DNA from 2 places in the Shewanella eurypsychrophilus genome. Region 2 is predicted to be linked to the other one. Evidence: predicted binding sites of a transcription regulator. Region 2 holds the regulator's gene; the other holds the start of a gene.
The links. Region 2 encodes sigma-54, which starts transcription at its own class of promoters, with help from an activator protein. Its sites were predicted from a motif close to GTTGGCACGNNNNTNGNNT; they were not measured.
Positions count from the first base shown of each region.

Region 1 (3,686 bases), 1.3 Mb from region 2:
ATTAAGCACGTATGGCTAAAGGGGGCAAAGATCAAAGAAGAAGATTTTAATTAAAAGTGAGCAAGTTCGGTTACATGCAAACGAGTAAAGCGCCAAAATGACTAATTTGAGCAAGCAATACTGTTCTAGATGAGGGGCTGAAAACCGCTAGCCTTGGCGACTAGACGGTACTGAGAACACCAGCGAAAGCCTTACGTCTTTCTTTGATAGTAGATGCCGGGGTTACATCGAATCATGTCAAACTCTTCAGTTAAGCCTGCAATAGACTCAGAAGCACCAAGAAAAAGTATCCCTTTTGGGTTTAAAGCGGCAGCAAATTGCCGCAAAATTTTTGCCTTTGCCTCAGGGGCAAAATAGATCAGAACATTCCGACAAAAAATAATGTCAAATTTACCTAGCAAGGTATAACTTTCAAGCAGATTATGTGCCCTAAAGTTAACAAATTTTTTGACATTGTCCTTAATAACCATAGTGCCAGAGTCTGTGGAATCAAAAAACTGACGCTTTCTCTGATCTGATAACCCTCGACCTAAGGCTAAATTGTCATATTCGCCATTTTTACACTTCTCTAGCATAGAGGGTGACAAATCTGTGGCTAGGATTGTTGCGCTGCCAGGTAAGGTTCCGGGACGCTTCTGTTGGTATTCCAAAATAGTCATACCCAATGAGTAAGGTTCCTGCCCTGATGAACAAGCGGCAGACCAAATTTTAAGTGGCCGACCTAATCTTGAATATTCAGGTAAAAGGGCACTGGATAGCAATTCAAAAGGGTAACGGTCTCTGAACCATAAGGTCTCATTAGTCGTCATAGCATCTATGACTTCAGCCCTAAGTTTACGCTCAGTTGGCTTCATTGAATGCTTAACAACCTCAGAAAGTGATGGGAGATTATATTTTCCCATCAGAGGTGCCAATCGACTGCGCACAAGATACTGCTTATTATCCCCCAACACGATACCACTGTGTTGCTCCAGAAATAATCTAAATTGCGTGTACTCAGTTTCAGCGAGTGTTTTATTTGGCACCTAAATATCCTAATATCAATTAAATAGCTATGACAATGTAACCAAACTCAGCATAACGAAAACAAGTTGGAGCGCAGTCTTATACACGAGTAAGGTGTAAGAAACAAATTAATATATACACTGCACTCTCACTAATTAACATTATAGACTCAAATGCTTATTTACTGCTGCTGCAAGTTCATCTGGATTAAATTTAGCAATGAAATCATTTGCACCCACCTTTTCAACCATTGCCTGATTAAACACGCCACTTAACGATGTATGAAGTACGACTTTAATATCCTTAAGCTTTGGATTATCTCTAATTTCTGCAGTTAAAGTGTAGCCGTCCATCTCAGGCATCTCAATATCTGAAATAATTAAAGGGATCTCAGTGGCGACATTATCCATCTCTTTAGCAATTTTATTCAGCTTATCGAGTGCATCTCTACCATCAATAGCCGTATCAATCTGCAGACCCAAAGAAGATAATGCTCTGATTATCTGTTTACGCGCCACCGCCGAATCATCAATCACCATGATGTGGAAATGCTTTTCTCGATCGATCGTCAGAATTTCATCAAGTTCTTTACTAATTTCAGTTTTAACTGGAGATATTTGATCGAGAATTTTTTCAACATCAAGAATTTCGACTAACTCTCCCTCAATTTCAGTTACCGCCGTTAAATATGAATTTCTGCCCGCTCCCTGAGGTGGAGGCAGAATCGCTTCCCAATTCATATTGATAATGCGTTCTACTGATCTAACTAAAAACCCCTGCACACTGCGGTTATATTCAGAGATAATGATAAAACATCCTTCGGTGTTCTCGATAGGACGGCCACCTGTTGCTGCACTCAAATCGATCACTGAAATAGTTTTACCGCGAATATGCGCGACACCTCTCACAGTGGGGTTTAACTTGGGCAAGCTAGTAAGAGGTGGGCATTGCAACACCTCTTTCACTTTAAATACATTGATACCGAACCTTTGACGACCATTTAGTTTAAATAGCAAAAGCTCTAAACGGTTTTGCCCGACTAACTGTGTTCGTTTATTCACTGAATCGAGAATACTTGACATAATGCGCTTTGCCTTGTCGTCTTGTAAAAATGTTACCTAGCCCCATTAATTTATTCGGTCTAGGCATACTAATTGCTTACTTATTTGATAAGTAGTAAATATCTCACAACTTGACCTTAGTTCGTCAAGATTATGACGCCATAGCAAAATATTTGTTTTGGCGAAAATTTCGGTCACTAAGAAAGTATAGGTGCAATCTAGCTCATCAAGCTAGTCTATTCATTATGAAAGTAAAATATGCCATCTTTTCATTGATTTTAATATCAAATAGCGTTTTTAGCGAGCAAGTTGCAAGTGTGCCCTCTTTATCGGCCATTTCCCAACTAGCTATAGCGGCTGTGGAAGAAAAAATTGATGTAGCAGAACACGCTAGAGTCAATATTATTCCACAAAGCCTAGACACTCGCTTAAAACCACCACTGTGTTTACCTCCAGTCACAGCAATACTAGCCAGTAACAGAGCGATTAAACGTAACAACACGGTAAAAGTCACCTGTAATAGCCCTCAGCTTCAATACCCCTGGCAAATTTTTCTTTCCGTCAGGGTTGATATTTTATACCCAGTTGTCGTCGCAAGAGAGACATTGGGGCCAGGCGATCTCATTGTTAGAGGTGATGTTGTGATTAAATATGTCGAACAAGCAGTGCTAAGAGGACAACAATTCGACAATATAAATGACGTGGTCGGCACAAGAGTTAAAAGAAGAATGGCACCCGATCAACCTATCTTCAGCAATAACCTCTGCTTCGTTTGTAAAGGTGATACAGTTTCGATTATTGCCCGCTCACAAAACTTTGAAATAAAAACCATAGGTGAAGCGCTGCATGATGGTAATTTAGGTGATAGAATTCGTATTAAGAACTCTCACTCCAATAAGAGTGTTGACGCTAGAGTCATCGATGTTGGAGAGGTTGAAGTTAGAATGTAATTTTGCTTAATTTTTATTAAAGCTCACGGTATCCCTGCCGATATAGCGTTATGTTCTTCTATTTTATTATTGTTGGAGCCAAATATGGCTATTGATATTAAGCAAGTAAACACAGCTACAAACACTCAAATTGGTAAATCAACAACCAATAAAAGCAGTGAAAAGCCGAGTGAAAATGCAGTGACGTCATTAAGCACTCCCCCAAAGAGTGACTCAGTTTCATTGACGTCTCAAGCACAACAACTACAAAACATCCAAGCTAAAATGACTGATATTCCAGAAGTGAATGAGCAAAAGGTTCAAGAGATAAAGTTGGCTATTGCAGAAGGTCGATATAAAATCGATCCTGAAAAACTCGCCACTAATATCGCCCAATTTGAAAATGATTTAAAGGATTTCTAAGAAACATTTATGAGTCAGATAAACGACATCATCGAGCAACAGCTCGACATACTCAGTAGACTAAAAGTAATTATCACCGAAGAGAAAAGCGCATTGAGTGATCAAAACGCAGATCTTTTACTCACCCTTGCGGGTAACAAAGCGAAATTACTTGATAGTCTAAATCGTAATGATGAAGTGTTATCGAACCATAATGATAAATCTTTGCTTACTATGGATGCACAGCTATCCGTAAAAGTGCAACAAGCTAAGTCACTTTTAGCAGAGT
Region 1 covers NZ_CP045503.2:3,789,456-3,793,141, forward strand. Annotated here, with positions in the region: gene FM038_RS16110 (CheR family methyltransferase) at 192-1,025, opposite strand; gene FM038_RS16115 (chemotaxis protein CheV) at 1,167-2,087, opposite strand; gene flgA (flagellar basal body P-ring formation chaperone FlgA) at 2,312-3,016, shown strand; gene flgM (flagellar biosynthesis anti-sigma factor FlgM) at 3,101-3,418, shown strand; gene FM038_RS16130 (flagella synthesis protein FlgN) at 3,428-3,686, shown strand, end outside.
Region 1: flgA (flagellar basal body P-ring formation chaperone FlgA) is a predicted target of sigma-54. The motif match lies at 2,147-2,165, and genes of this name have one in related genera.

Region 2 (3,686 bases):
AGTTACCAGAGATTGAGCAGGAAAAGCAATGAAGCAGAAGACACTAAAGGCTGTAAACCTTGCTAAGAGTTATAAAAACCGAGCCGTAGTACAAGATGTCAGTATCACAGTTAAAACCGGCCAAATTGTTGGCCTACTGGGACCCAATGGTGCAGGAAAAACAACAACCTTTTATATGGTTGTGGGCCTAGTACAAAGTGATAAGGGCAGGATTTTAATCGATGATGATGATCTGACACTCGATCCAATGCACCTTAGGGCAAGAAAAGGCATTGGTTATCTTCCACAAGAAGCGAGTATTTTCCGAAAACTATCAGTAAGAGATAACATCATGGCGGTGTTACAAACCCGCTCAGATCTCGATAGCAATGGCCGTGACGAACAGCTCGAAAGTTTACTCGAAGAGTTCCATATCACTCATATTCGAGATAGTCAGGGCATGGCTTTGTCTGGTGGAGAACGTCGCCGAGTTGAAATTGCCAGAGCGCTCGCAGCAAACCCGCAGTTTATTCTTCTCGATGAACCTTTCGCAGGTGTCGATCCTATTTCAGTTATCGACATCAAAAAAATCATCGAACAACTTAAAAGCCGAGGGCTTGGTGTGCTCATCACAGACCATAATGTGAGAGAAACATTGGATGTTTGTGAGCGAGCATACATAGTAAGTCACGGAAATTTGATCGCTGAAGGCACACCCGCTGAAATCTTGGACAATCAGCAAGTGAGAGCTGTGTACTTAGGTGAACAATTCAAGCTATAGTTAATCAATAAACTCTTTCTTCCTCGCGTATTAAGAGCAAAAAAAATTTACCAACGCTCAGCTTACTTACAGTGAGTTTAGGGGCCAGAGAAACCCCAGTTCAATTAAACAGGCTTTCTCATTTTATAATTACAATGAAGGGAATAGCGGTAAATGAAAGCGTCACTCCAGCTTAAAATGGGTCAGCAGTTAACCATGACACCGCAACTGCAACAGGCCATTCGCCTTTTGCAGCTATCGTCGCTGGAACTGCAACAAGAAATCCAACAAGCATTAGACTCCAACCCCCTTCTCGAATTAGACGAGGAGCAAGTTGATCTCCCGGTCAATGGTGAAGATAAAACCATTGATTCAACTGAATTCAGTTCTGGCTCAGAGGATGATGCACCTCTCGATAGCTCAGCAGTAGATACTTCTGAAGCCTTAACTCAAGACTCGATGCCTGAAGACTTTCCTACGGACACCACTTGGGATGAGGTGTATACCGCAACGCCAAACTCTAGCTCTGGCGCTATGCGCGACGATGATATGCCTTTTCAAGGAGAAACTAGTGAAGGCTTATACGAGCACCTAGAATGGCAAAAGAACCTTACACCTTTTTCCGATAATGACCTCGCGATAGCAACCGCTATCATAGATGCTGTGGATGAGAGAGGCTATCTCACCCAAAGCGTCGAAGATATTCTTGAAGCGATGGGCGATCCAGAAATTGAGCAGGATGAAGTTGAAGCCGTTTTGAAACGTGTACAACATTTCGATCCCATTGGAATTGCAGCGAGAGATATCAGTGAATGCTTAATGATCCAACTTGCACAATATGCTGACACTACACCACATATCGATAATGCGCGTATTTTAATAGCAGATCACCTTGATTTAATAGCAGGACGAGACTTCCGCTTATTGATGCGTAAGACTAAGCTCAAAGAAGATGATCTTAGAGAAGCTATTGAGTTGATTCAAACGCTTAACCCTCGCCCAGGGTTAGCCATTACACTTGGCCGTGATGAATACGTGATCCCCGATGTCACTGTCACCAAGAAAAAAGGCCGCTGGGTCGTTGAGCTCAATCCAGACTACATGCCTAAAATCAATGTAAATCAACATTATGCTTCTATGGCAAAAAGCACCAAAAACCAAGCTGATGGCCAGTTTATCCGTGGACATCTACAGGAAGCTAAGTGGTTTATCAAAAGCTTAGAGAGCCGAAATGATACCCTGCTAAAAGTTGCCAACTGCATTGTAAAATTTCAGCAAGGTTTCTTTGAATTTGGTGAAGAAGCGATGAAACCTATGGTGCTTAACGATATTGCAGAAGCCGTTGAGATGCACGAGTCCACCATTTCGCGTGTCACTACTCAAAAGTATATGCATACTCCGCGAGGCATATTCGAGTTGAAGTACTTCTTCTCGAGCCACGTAGGAACTGATGATGGTGGTGAGTGTTCATCAACCGCTATTCGTGCCTTTATTAAGAAGTTAGTAGCAGCAGAAAATCAGAAGAAACCTCTGAGTGATAGTAAGATGGCATTGTTATTGGCAGAGCAAGGCATCAAGGTTGCCAGACGAACCATAGCCAAGTATCGTGAAGCTATGATGATTCCACCTTCGAATCAACGTAAAAGTTTATAAACAATCAATTTAGACCTTAAGTCGAAATAATCTATTCTTCACTTAAGGTCTGAGCCGCACTCAAAAAGAGCAGATGACCAGAAGAAGCCTGCAGTCGAAAATATGGCTAACCTCCTGGTATAACAGGGAACAGTGTTGTGAGTTAAGCCAAAATAACTTAGCGAAATCAGCCAAAGAGTTATCTATAATCGGAAACTGGAGGAGTATTTCTATGCAAATAAACCTAACTGGACATCATATCGAAATCACCACATCACTAAGACAATATGTTGAAGAAAAGTTTACTAAGCTTGAACGACATTTCGATCAGATCAATAATGTGCAGGTTATTTTAAATGTTCAAAAAATGCAGCAAAAAGCAGAAGCCAAACTTCACCTAGCGGGTGCAGAGGTTTTTGCAGCGTCTCAAAACGCAGACATGTATGCCGCAATCGACTCCCTGATAGATAAGCTAGACCGTCAGGTTATTAAACACAAAGAGAAGCTGACAAAACATTAACGATGGAATTAAGCACCATCCTGCAGCCGGAGTGTACTACTTGCGCCACTCCGGGCAGTAAGAAAAAGGTACTGGAACTCATCAGCGATCTTGCCGCTGTCCAGTATCCGACCCTATCTTCACAAGAGATATTTGAAAGCCTCTTGGCGAGAGAAAAAATGGGAAGCACAGGTATAGGTAATGGTATAGCGATACCTCATGGAAGGTTAGCCAATATCAATCAGCCCGTTGCCGTACTGATTAAGTGCGAGGAGCCGATCTCCTTTGACTCAATCGATAAGCAACCGGTAGATATACTTTTTGCACTTTTAGTACCCGCTGAACAATGTGAACAACACTTAAGTACCTTGTCATCAATGGCAGAGAAACTTAATAATAAGCTCATTTTAAAGCAGTTACGAAAAACACAAGATGAGTCAGAACTCTATCAGGTAATAACACAATGAAGCTGGTGATAGTATCCGGTCGCTCCGGTTCAGGAAAATCTGTCGTACTTAGGGTCTTAGAAGATCTTGGCTATTATTGTGTCGACAATCTTCCTCTTCCTTTAATCGATACTTTACTCGAGCAACTTAAAGGCAGTAATGATCTGGTCGCGATTAGCGTCGATGTTAGAAACATGCCAGAACAGGAGAAAGAACTCGAAAAGCAATTATCGAACCTCGCTGAAGGCACCGAGCTTCTCAGTTTTTTCTTAAACTCCACAGATGAAGTACTGCTCAAGCGTTATAGTGAAACCCGCCGCTTACATCCTTTATCTCGCACAAAGAGTTCACTACAAGAAGCGATTGAGCA
Region 2 covers NZ_CP045503.2:5,076,929-5,080,614, forward strand. Annotated here, with positions in the region: gene lptA (lipopolysaccharide transport periplasmic protein LptA) at 1-32, shown strand, start outside; gene lptB (LPS export ABC transporter ATP-binding protein) at 29-760, shown strand; gene FM038_RS21750 (RNA polymerase factor sigma-54) at 914-2,392, shown strand; gene hpf (ribosome hibernation promoting factor) at 2,604-2,891, shown strand; gene ptsN (PTS IIA-like nitrogen regulatory protein PtsN) at 2,894-3,337, shown strand; gene rapZ (RNase adapter RapZ) at 3,334-3,686, shown strand, end outside.